2 regions of the Starkeya sp. ORNL1 genome follow, and region 2 is predicted to be linked to the other one. Evidence: predicted binding sites of a transcription regulator. Region 2 holds the regulator's gene; the other holds the start of a gene.
What was found. The regulator LexA, encoded in region 2, represses DNA repair genes until DNA is damaged. The targets are predictions, from matches to a motif close to TGTTCNNNNTGTGTTCNG.
Positions count from the first base shown of each region.

Region 1: the regulator LexA is predicted to act here: its motif matches at 3,246-3,263, upstream of uvrA (excinuclease ABC subunit UvrA).

Region 1 is NZ_CP048834.1:606,583-612,662, reverse strand. Features, by position in the region: gene gyrA (DNA gyrase subunit A) at 1-1,414, opposite strand, end outside; gene G3545_RS02985 (MarC family protein) at 1,770-2,399, shown strand; gene ssb (single-stranded DNA-binding protein) at 2,528-3,082, opposite strand; gene uvrA (excinuclease ABC subunit UvrA) at 3,528-6,080, shown strand, end outside.
Region 2 is NZ_CP048834.1:760,750-766,829, reverse strand. Features, by position in the region: gene gltX (glutamate--tRNA ligase) at 1-609, opposite strand, end outside; gene G3545_RS03710 (ComEC/Rec2 family competence protein) at 786-3,101, shown strand; gene lexA (transcriptional repressor LexA) at 3,095-3,787, opposite strand; gene atzF (allophanate hydrolase) at 4,021-5,829, shown strand; gene G3545_RS03695 (GntR family transcriptional regulator) at 5,866-6,080, opposite strand, start outside.

The DNA.
Region 1 (6,080 bases), 150 kb from region 2:
CGCGCCCGAGCGCGGTGAGGCGCTGCAGGCGCAGATCGAGGATCGCCCGCGCCTGTTCCGCGGAAAGCCGATAGGTGCCGTCCTCGGCGATGCGGTGGCGCGGATCGTCGATCAGCACGATCAGCGGCGCGACGTCATGGGCCGGCCAATGCCGCGCCATCAGCAAATCGCGCGCGGTCGCCGGGTCCGGCGAGGTGCGGATGGTGCGGATCACCTCATCGATGTTCGCCACTGCGATGGCGAGGCCGACCAGCACGTGGGCCCGGTCGCGCGCCTTGCGCAGCAGGAATTTCGTCCGCCGGCTAATCACCTCCTCGCGGAAGGCGACGAAGGCGGTCAGCAGGTCGTGCAGCGTCATCAGCGCCGGCTTGCCGCCGTTCAGCGCCACCATATTGGCGCCGAACGAGGTCTGCAGCGCCGTCATGCGGTAGAGATTGTTCAGCACGACGTCAGCCTGCGCGTCGCGCTTGATCTCGATGACGACGCGCATCCCCTCGCGCGAGCTCTCGTCGCGAATCTCGGCGATGCCTTCGAGGCGCTTTTCGCGCACCAGCTCGGCCATGCGCTCGATCATCGTCGCCTTGTTCACCTGATAGGGAATCTCGGTGATGATGATGGCTTCGCGCTCGCGCCGCGTCGTCTCGATGGTAGCGCGCGCGCGCATGACGACCGAGCCGCGGCCGGTGAGGTATGCTTGGCGGATGCCGCTGCGGCCGAGGATCAGGGCGCCGGTCGGGAAATCCGGGCCGGGGATGAGGTCGAGCAGCCGCTCGATCTCCATGTCCGGCTCGTCGATCAGGGCAATGCAGGCATCGACCACCTCGCCGAGATTGTGCGGCGGGATATTGGTGGCCATGCCCACCGCGATGCCGCCGGCGCCATTGACCAGCAGGTTCGGGAAGCGGGCGGGGAGCACGGTCGGCTCCTGCTCGCGCCCGTCATAATTGTCCTGGAAGTCGACCGTGTCCTTGTCGAGGTCGTCGAGCAGCGCCATGGCCGGACGCGCCAGCCGCACCTCGGTGTAGCGTTCGGCCGCCGGCGGATCGCCATCCACCGAGCCGAAATTGCCCTGGCCGTCGATCAGCGGCAGGCGCATGGAGAATTCCTGCGCGAGACGCACCAGCGCGTCATAGATCGCCTGGTTGCCGTGCGGATGGTACTTACCCATCGTGTCGCCGGTGACGCGGGCGGATTTGTTGTAGGCGCGGTCAGGCGTGTAGTTGTTCTCGCGCATCGAGAACAGGATGCGCCGGTGCACCGGCTTGAGACCGTCGCGCACGTCGGGCAGCGCGCGCGAGACGATCACGCTCATGGCGTAATCGAGATAGCTGCGCGACAGCTCGTCGGTGATCGAGACAGGCCGGATGTCCGAGGGACCACCTTCCCCTGGATTGCTGGCGTCGGATTCGGACACGGAGGGTACTTTCCAAAGCTACGAAACGTCGGCTCTCTCTAGCCGATTCCGCCACGGCACGCCAGCGCAGGGGTCGTTTCGAGGGTTCAAGAAGTCCTGTTAAATCAATATGTTATGAGAATGTTTTGACGGCTTCGTCGGAACGTGGCGGAAGCGTGGCGAAACGGCCTTATATTACCATCCAAAAAGCGTGTTCCCGCGACGTGGCCGACCCGGTGGTTGCAGACATCGCACCGATGCTTTCCGCCCGATCCGCAATTGATATCAGCGGTATATTTCTCCCGCGCATAACGCTTACCATCAGGTGCTCGATCCAGGACCGTTGGGAAGCGGCGGACCATCCGAAGGCGCGACCATGCTCGACTATTTCGTCTCGGCGGCGGTGACCATGCTGGTCGTGCTCGACCCGCCCGGCCTCGCGCCGATCTTCCTGGCCGTTACGAGCGGCCTGTCCACGGAAGAGCGCCGCCGCGTCGCGTGGCGTTCCTCGATCATCGCACTCGGCATATTGGCGATGTTCGGCGCCATCGGCGCGCCGCTCCTGGCGGCGCTCGGCATCACCCTCCCCGCCTTCCGCATCGCCGGTGGCCTGCTGCTGTTCGCCATCTCCTTCGAGATGGTGTTTGGCCGGCGCACCGAGCGCAAGAGCGAGAACGCCGAGGCGATGATGCGCGAGCACCATCTCCACCACCTCTCGGTGTTCCCGCTCGCCATTCCGCTGATGGCGGGGCCTGGCGCCATCACCGCGATGATGCTGCTGGCCGGCGAGGCCAAGGGCGATCCGACGCGGCTCGCCGGGCTGTTCGTCATCACCGCCTTGGTGGTGGCCGCGTGCCTTGCCGTCTATCTCGCTGCCGAGCGCATGAACCGCCTGCTCGGCGTTACCGGCAACGCCATCCTCACTCGCCTGCTCGGCGTGGTGCTGACCGCGCTGGCGGTGCAGTTCGTCATGGACGGGATACGCGCGGCGTTTCTGACCGGATAACGACGCACCCGATGACCGTCTTCTGCTTCAACATCCTTCGAGGCTCGGGCTGCGCCCGAGCACCTCAGGATGACGTGGCTTGTCCTGAGGCCGGCCTCGGGAGGGCGTCGCCCTTTGGAACAAACCGCTCAGAACGGGATCTCGTCATCCAGGTCGCCGCCGCTGCTTCCACCGCCGAAGCGTGAGCCGCCACCACCGCTGACGGCCGCCGCGGGCTTGCGTTCGCCGCCGGAGGAGCGCCCTCCCCCTGAGGAGCCGCCGCCGAAGCCGCTGCCCGACGAGCCGAAATCGCCGCCGCTGGAATAGTCGTCACCGGACTCCGAACTGCCGCCCTTGCTGTCGAGGATGGTCAGTTCGCCGCGGAACTGGCGCAGCACGACTTCGGTGAAATAGCGCTCGCCGCCGGACTGGTCGGTCGCCTTGCGGGTCTCAAGCTGGCCCTCGATATAGACCTTGGTGCCCTTGCGCAGATACTGCTCGGCGATGCGCAGCAGGTTCTCGTTGAAGATCACCACGCTGTGCCATTCGGTGCGCTCGCGCCGCTCGCCCGACGCCTTGTCCTTCCAGGTCTCGGACGTGGCGATGCGCAGATTGCACACCCGCCCACCATTCTGGAAGGTCCGCACTTCCGGATCGCGGCCGAGATTACCGACCAGTATCACCTTGTTGACGCTGCCCGCCATCTCGTCCTCCAAACCGTCGGCGCCATGCGCCACAAGAGCCGCCATCCTAGACGACCACGACCGGCGCGAGACCCGCCGCAGCGTCCTTTTCCACACCCAACTTCGCCGGCCGCACCACGGGCAACGAGAGCCCGCGCGCGCGACGGAAAACGGCGATCAAGATCGTTCTTGTTCTGTTCCTAGCATCGTGCTTAATGGGGCGCAAGCCGGTCTTCCGGCGTCCGGGATGAGATTCGCCGGCCGGGCGGTGATGACGCGGCGCAGCAGGATGACTATCTTGTGGGCTCGACGGCGATGAGCGAGTTCGACGGAACGTGAAGCGGGCGGCGCAGCTTCCGCTACGACGTCTCGAAGTTCATTGCCATGCCCTGAACGGGTCCGGCCCATCTGTCGAGCCGGAATGAAGAATCTGCCGAGCCGAACGAAGAGCCCAGGAAAGACCGGAATGAAGGATCGCGTGGACACTCCCCGCCGCGATGCCCGCGTGATCTCGATCCGCGGCGCGCGCGAGCACAATCTCAAGAATGTCGACCTCGAAATCCCCCGCGACAGCCTTGTCGTCTTCACCGGCCTCTCCGGCTCCGGCAAGTCGTCGCTTGCCTTCGACACCATCTATGCCGAAGGCCAGCGCCGCTATGTGGAAAGCCTCTCGGCTTATGCCCGCCAGTTCCTGGAGATGATGCAGAAGCCGGACGTCGACCAGATCGACGGCCTCTCGCCGGCCATCTCCATCGAGCAGAAGACCACCTCGAAGAATCCGCGCTCTACGGTCGGCACCGTCACCGAGATCTATGACTATATGCGCCTGCTCTGGGCGCGGGTCGGCGTGCCCTATTCGCCGGCCACGGGCCTGCCGATCGAGAGCCAGACGGTCAGCCAGATGGTCGACCGCGTGCTGGCGCTGCCGGAGAAGACCCGGCTGTTCCTGCTGGCGCCGGTGGTGCGCGGGCGCAAGGGCGAATACCGCAAGGAACTCGCCGAGTTCCAGAAGAAGGGCTTCCAGCGCGTCAAGATCGACGGCACCTTCCACGAGATCGCCGACGCCCCGGCGCTCGACAAGAAGCTGAAGCACGACATCGACGTGGTGGTGGACCGCCTCGTGGTGCGCGCCGACATTGCCGGTCGCCTCGCGGATTCGCTGGAGACGGCGCTCGGCCTCGCCGACGGTATCGCTGTGATGGAGTATGCCGACGAAACCGAGGCGGACGGCTCGCCCAGGCGCATATTGTTCTCGGAGAAGTTCGCCTGCCCGGTCTCCGGCTTCACCATTTCAGAGATCGAGCCGCGGCTGTTCTCGTTCAACAATCCGTTCGGCGCCTGCCCGGTGTGCGACGGCCTCGGCCATGAAAGCAAGATCGATCCCGAACTGGTGGTGCCGGACAAGTCGCGCACCTTGAAGCAGGGCGCGCTGGCGCCCTGGGCCAAGTCGACCTCGCCCTATTACGGCCAGACGCTCGACGCGCTCTCCCGCCATTACGGCTTCAAGCTGACCACAGCGTGGAACGAACTGCCGGAGAAGGCGCGCAACGTCATTCTCTACGGCTCGGGCTCGGACGCGGTGCGCTTCGTCTATGATGACGGGATGCGCGCCTACGAGACCTCGAAGACCTTCGAGGGCATCATCACCAATCTCGAGCGGCGCTGGCGCGAGACCGAGAGCGACTGGGCGCGCGAGGAAATCGGCAAGTATTTCTCCGCGGTGCCCTGCGCCGCCTGCCATGGCTACCGGCTGAAACCCGAGGCGCTGGCCGTGAAGATCGCCGGCAGCCATATCGGTGAAGCCGCGCGGCTCTCTGTGCGCGGGGCGCTCGAGTGGTTCGGCGCGCTGCCCGGCCAGCTCACCGACAAGCAGAACGAGATCGCGGTGCGCATCCTGAAGGAGATACGCGAGCGCCTCGCCTTCCTGCTCGATGTCGGGCTGGATTACCTCACCCTCGCCCGCGGCTCCGGCACGCTGTCCGGCGGCGAGAGCCAGCGCATCCGTCTCGCCAGCCAGATCGGCTCCGGCCTGACGGGCGTGCTCTATGTGCTGGACGAGCCCTCGATCGGCCTGCACCAGCGCGACAATGAGCGCCTGCTCGGCACGCTCCGGCGGCTGCGCGACCTCGGCAACACCGTGATCGTGGTCGAGCATGATGAGGACGCCGTGCTCGCTGCCGACTATGTGGTCGATGTCGGCCCCGGCGCCGGCGTGCATGGCGGCCAGATCGTGGCGCAGGGCACGCCGGCGGACATCCTGGCCCATCCGGACTCGCTCACCGGCAAATACCTCACCGGAGAGATGAGCGTGCCGGTGCCGAAGCGGCGCAAGCCGAACACCAAGCGCATGCTCAAGGTGATCGGCGCGCGCGGCAACAATCTGAAGGACGTCAGCGCCGAGATACCGCTCGGCCTGTTCACTGCGGTCACCGGTGTCTCCGGCGGCGGCAAGTCGACCCTGCTGGTCGACACGCTCTACAAGGCGGTGGCCCGCCGGCTGAACGGTGCCTCCGATCCGCCCGCGCCACATGATCGCATCGAGGGGCTGGAGCATCTCGACAAGGTGATCGATATCGACCAGTCGCCGATCGGGCGCACCCCGCGGTCGAACCCGGCGACCTATACCGGCGCCTTCACTCCGATCCGCGAATGGTTCTCCGGGCTGCCGGAGGCCAAGGCGCGCGGTTACGGCCCGGGGCGTTTCTCCTTCAATGTGAAGGGCGGACGCTGCGAGGCCTGCCAGGGCGACGGCGTCATCAAGATCGAGATGCACTTCCTGCCCGACGTCTACGTCACATGCGATGTCTGCAAGGGCAAGCGCTACAATCGCGAGACGCTGGAGGTCACCTTCAAGAACAAGTCGATCGCCGACGTGCTCGACATGACGGTCGACGAGGGCGCCGAGTTCTTCAAGGCGGTGCCGGCGGTGCGCGAGAAGCTGGAGACGCTGTCACGCGTCGGCCTCGGCTATATCCATGTCGGCCAGCAGGCCAATACGCTGTCCGGCGGCGAGGCGCAG
Region 2 (6,080 bases):
GCCGCGGATGATGTGGGTGATAGCCATGTCGTGGTCGTCGACCACCACCGAGAGCATATAGGTCGGCGTGTCGTCCGAGCGCAGCAGCACAAGATCGTCGAGATCCTTGTTGGCGAACACCACGCGACCCTGCACCAGGTCGTCGATCACCGTCTCGCCCTCGGTCGGCGCCCTGAGGCGGATGGCCGGCAGCCGGTCGGCGGGCGCCTCGGAGGGGTCGCGGTCGCGCCAGCGGCCGTCATAGCGCGGCGCCCGGCCTTCGCGGCGCGCGGTCTCGCGCATCTCCTCGAGCTCGGCACTCGTCGCATAGCAGCGATAGGCACGCCCGTCGGCCAGCATGCGGTCTACCGCCGCGCGGTGCCGCTCGGCGCGGGCGAACTGGTAGACGACGTCGCCGGACCAATCGATGCCGAGCCAGGAGAGGCCGTCGAGAATGGCGTCGATGGCCTCGGGCGTGGAGCGCTGGCGGTCGGTGTCCTCGATGCGCAGCAGCATCTTGCCGCCCTTCGCCCGCGCATAGAGCCAGTTGAACAGCGCGGTACGGGCGCCGCCAATGTGCAGGAAGCCGGTCGGCGAAGGGGCGAAGCGGGTGACGACGGTCTCTGACATGAAAGCTAGATCTCACTGCGGCGGTTCGGCAAATTGGATACGCGAACAGGCCGGCAATTGGCTGGTGAGCGGGCGCGCTGCGTGTAGCATAGGTCGCTAGGCAGGCAAAATCGGGCGGACGACCGGATAATCCAAGGATTAGACGCGAATTTGGCGAGCCGGTCGGGGGCAGGGGAATGGTTGATGAGCAAGGGCGGCAGCATGGCGCGCGGTCACGCGCGATTGCTGCAGTACGCCCACTCGCGGGGCCGATACTCGCTCCGGGCCTGCCGGGCTTGCGCAAGCTGGGGGCAGGACTCGCGCTCGATCTGGCGCGGGAGGTTGGCGAGCGACGCGGTTTCCTCTGGCTTCCGGTCGCCTTTGCCATCGGCGTCGGCCTCTATTTTGGCGCTGCTCGCGAGCCGTCGACGATAGCGGCCTCAGCGCTTACAGCACTGCTCATGGCCCTCGCCCTTGCGGTACGGAGTCGGGCCGTTGCCTTCCACCTGCTGGCCGGACTGGCGGCCATCGCCGCCGGCTTCGCACTTGCCACGCTACACACTGCGCGCATCGCCCATCCGGTGTTGCCGACGCAGCTGGTCGCGGCGGAAGTCTCCGGCTTCGTTGAGCGAGCGGAACTGCGCACCAAGGATGGCAAGCAGAACGGACGCATCGTGCTGCGCGTGACCGCCCTGGAGCGGGCAGGCGAGCCGCGACCCGAACGGGTGCGCGTGACCGTGCCGGGTACGCCGCCTACGGTCGGCAGCCATGTCACCGTCCGTGCGACGCTGGGCCCGCCGCCGGGGCCGGCCTATCCCGGCGGCTATGATTTCGGCCGCGATGCCTGGTTCGACGGCATCGGCGCCACCGGCTTCGCCTTCGGCAAGGCCCGGGAGAGCGCGGCGCCGGTGGCCGTGCCACCCACGCTCGGTTTCGCCGCATGGTTGGACGAAGTGCGCGCCGCCATGGCCGGACGCATCACTGCGGTCCTGTCCGGCGATACCGGGGCGATCGCGGTGGCGCTTGTCACCGGATTGCGTGGCGGCGTGAGCGAAAGCGTCGAGGAGGTGATGCGCGTCTCCGGCCTCTCGCACATCCTCTCCATCTCCGGCCTGCACATGGCGCTGGTCGCCACCACCACCTTCATCCTGGCGCGCGCCTTGCTGGCGCTGTGGCCCGCGCTTGCACTACGCTGGCCGATCAAGGCCTACGCCGCCGTGCCCGCCATCGCGGCGGCGACCTTCTATCTCGTGCTGTCCGGCAATGAGGTGCCCACGCAGCGCTCCTATCTGATGACGCTGCTGGTGCTTGTCGGGGTGATGCTCGGACGTCCGGCGCTGACGCTGCGCACGCTCGCCATCGCCGCCATGATCGTGCTCGCCGCTGCGCCGGCGACGCTGCTCGATCCCGGAACGCAGATGTCGTTTGCCGCAACGCTGGCGCTGGTCGCCGCGCACGAAGCGTTCGGCCGTCGCCTCATCAATTCGGTCGGTGCAAGCACGCCGGTCGGCGGCTACGCGCTGCGCTATGTCGGGGCTCTGCTCGTGACTTCGCTGGTCGCCGGGCTGGCGACAGCTCCCTACGCCGCCTTCCATTTCCAGCGCCTCGCGCCGTTCAGCCTGCTGGCCAATCTCGCCGCCGCGCCACTGGTATCGCTGATCGTCATGCCGTTCGGGCTGCTGGGCGCGCTGCTGCTACCGTTTGGCTGGGACGGACCGGCATGGTCGGCCATGGGGTTCGGCATAGATGGCATGAGCTACATTGCCGCGACGGTGGCGGCCATGCCGGATGCCGACCGCGGCCTGCCGGCGTTTCCCCTGGCGACGCTGATCCTGTTCAGCCTTGCTCTGGCCTGCCTGTGCCTGCTGCGCACCCGCCTCGTTCTCATCGCGCCGGTGCTGGCAGCGGCGGGTCTCTGGATCGGCGCGTCCCCCGACCGCCCGGATCTGCTGGTCGACGCCACCGGAAAGACCGTGGCGGTGCGGGGCCTAGATGGGCGCCTCGCCCTGATGGGGGATCGTCCGACGGCAGTTCTCGCCAGCCGCTTCGCCGGCGAGCAATGGCTTGGCGCGGAGGGGGATCGTGCCGCGCTCGCCGCGCCCGGCGCACAGATGGCGGCGCCGCTTTGCGATCGGCTGGGCTGTACACTGCCGATGACGGACGGGCGAAACGCCGCCCTGTCGCTCTCGCGCGATTCGCTCGTCGACGACTGCCGTCTCGCCGCCGTGCTCGTCACCCCATTCGAGCCACCCGAGGATTGCGCGGCCTATGTGGTGCGGATCGCGCCGGATGGCAGCTCAGGCGCGCAAGCGCTCCATCTCGCCGCTGATGGGCCACAACTTGTTCGTGGTCGCCCGGAAGGCGTAGAACGACCTTGGCTGCCGATGCCGCGTGAAAAGCTGGCGAACGCCGCGGCAAAGTCGCCACGACCCATCACGCCGATCGATCCTGCCGGCACGGCGGATACCGAGACCCTGTCGCCGGAGCAGGCGTCGCCCGCGCCGGATCAATAACGGCGGAACAGGCCGACCAGGCGTCCCTGGATGCGCACCCGGTCAGGGCCGAAAATGCGGGTCTCGTAGGCTGGATTAGCCGCTTCGAGGGCGACCGATGCCCCCTTCTTGCGCAACCGCTTCAAGGTGGCTTCCTCATCATCGATCAGCGCCACCACGATCTCACCCGTGTCCGCGGTCTCGGTCTTGCGGATCAGCGCGAGGTCGCCGTCGAGAATGCCAGCCTCGATCATCGAATCGCCGCGTACCTCAAGCGCATAGTGTTCGCCACTCGCCAGCATTTCCGGCGGCATCGAAATGGTGTGGCTGCGCGACTGGATCGCGGAGATCGGCGTGCCGGCGGCGATGCGGCCCATCACCGGGATGGGCACCGGGCGCGACGGCTCGTCTTCTGTGGGCGGGCGCACCCGGCCGAGGCCACCCTCGACCACGTTCGGCGAGAAGTTACGCGACGGGCGGATCGGCTGCACGCTATCCGGCAGGCGCACCACTTCGAGCGCCCGAGCGCGATTCGGCAGGCGGCGAATGAAGCCACGCTCTTCGAGCGCCGTAATGAGGCGATGGATGCCTGATTTCGAGCGGAGATCGAGGGCTTCCTTCATCTCCTCGAAGGAGGGCGGCACGCCGCTTTCCTTGAGCCGTTCATGGATGAAGCGAAGCAGCTCATGCTGTTTGCGGGTGAGCATTCCGACCCCTCGATCTGGCTGACACAGGCGAAGACGGGCCCGAGTCAAACGAAACAAAGCACGAACAAAAACCTAGCTGTTCTTTTTGTGTTCCACAACAGTAAAGATACCGCTAATGCCCCGCCGTTTCCGTGGACGGCCAAAGCGGCCCGACATTTGCCTGTATGCAATCTGGCGCAGAGTGCCTATTGCAAGGGCATAGCGCCAGGGGCGGCAGAGTCGGGAGGCTTGTATTGGTCGAGACAATCGCGGAGGTCGTGGCGGCTCATCGGCAAGGCAAGGCGCGACCGGCGGAGACACTCGCGGCCTGCATGGCGCGCATCGCCGCCTATGACGACCCGGCGGTGTTCACGGCCATTGCCGAACCCAAGGCGATCCACGCCCAGCTCAAGTCGTTGGAGGGCTCAGATCCCGAGCGGCTGCCGCTTTACGGCGTGCCCTTCGCGGTGAAGGACAATATCGACGTCGCCGGCCTGCCCACCACCTGCGCCTGCCCGGACTTCGCCTATATGGCGACCAAGGATGCTGTGAGCGTGGCGCGCCTGCGCCGGGCCGGCGCCATCGTGGTCGGCAAGACCAATCTCGATCAGTTCGCCACCGGCCTTGTCGGCCGCCGCTCGCCCTATGGCACGCCGCGCAATCCGATCCGCGCCGATCTGGTGCCGGGCGGCTCCAGTTCCGGTTCCGGCGTTGCCGTCTCCGCCGGGCTGGTGCCATTTGCGCTCGGCACCGACACCGCGGGTTCGGGCCGCATTCCCGCCGGGCTCACCAATATCGTCGGGTTGAAGCCGAGCCTCGGCCTGGTCTCGACCACCGGCGTGGTTCCGGCGTGTCGTTCGCTCGATTGCGTCTCGGTGTTCGCGCGCACCGTCGGCGATGCCTTCACTGCGTTACAGGCGATGGCCGGGGCAGACCCATCCGATCCCTTCTCGCGCGATCTGCCGCTTGGCCATGCCGGCGGCGTGGCGCCGAAGCTACGCATCGGCGTGCCGCGCAGCGTGGATTGCGTGACGTTCGGCGATCGCGAGACCGAAGGCGCCTTCGTGCGCGCGCTGGCCCGTCTCGGTGCGCTTGGGGCCGATATCGTCGAGATCGAGATGGAGCCCTTCTTCGAGGCGGCGCGCCTGCTTTACGACGGTCCCTGGGTCGCCGAACGCTATGCCGCGGTCGGCGGCTTCCTGGAATCCCGGCCGGATTCCTTTCATCCAGTGGTGCGTTCCATCATCGAACAGGGGCGGGCCCTGAGCGCGGTCGACGCGTTCCGCGGTCTCTACCGCCTTGCCGAGTTGAAGGCGCGGGCGCGACAGGAGATGACCGGGCTCGATGCGTTGATGGTGCCGACCATGCCTACCGTCTACACGCTGGCGCAGCTCGATGCCGATCCGGTGCGGCTGAACAGCAATCTCGGAATCTACACCAATTTTGTGAACCTGCTCGATATGTGCGGCCTCGCCGTACCCTCCGAAATCCGCCGCGACGGTGCGCCGTTCGGCATCACCTTGCTGGCGCCGGCCGGGCGCGACGCGCATCTTGCGGCGATCGGCGCGGCCTTCCACGCCCGCACCGGGCTCGCCATGGGCGCCACAGGGCGTGCGCTACCTCCACTCGCGCCCGCCACGCCCACTGCCGGGCCGGGGCGGATCGAGATCGCGCTGTTCGGCGCGCATCTGTCCGGCTTGCCGCTCAATGGCGAATTACTGGCGGCCGGCGGCACCTTCGTGCGGCAAGCCCGCACCAATGCGGATTATCGGCTGTACTTGTTGCCGGAAGGCCGGGTTCGGCGGCCCGGTCTACTGCGCGGCCGACCGGGAAGCGGCGCGCCGATCGCGTGCGAGGTGTGGTCGCTGCCGGCGCAGAATTATGGTCCGTTCCTGGCGAAGATACCGGCGCCGCTCGGCATCGGCAGCATCACGCTGGACGACGGTTCCGACGTGAAGGGCTTCCTGGTCGAAGCGACAGGAGTGGCATCCGCGCGTGACATCACCGCCTATGGCGGCTGGCGCGGCTTCCTCGCCGCGGAGGTAGAGGCGGCTGCGATCTAAGGCATAACATCAGGAACTTACCGTAAGCAATTACGATCACACGCTTTGAGCATACTGCTCATAAGCGTCATGGACGATGACGATATGGTCGCGCATCGCCACCGCGGCGCCGTCCCGGTCGCCGCGCAATATCGCGGTGACCACCCGGTCATGCTCGGTGTGGGAGAGCGCGAGCCGGCCCAGCGCGCGGAACTGCGCGCGGCGGAACGGCGAGAGCCGACGCCTTGTGCCGAGCGTGATCTCGGCGAGAT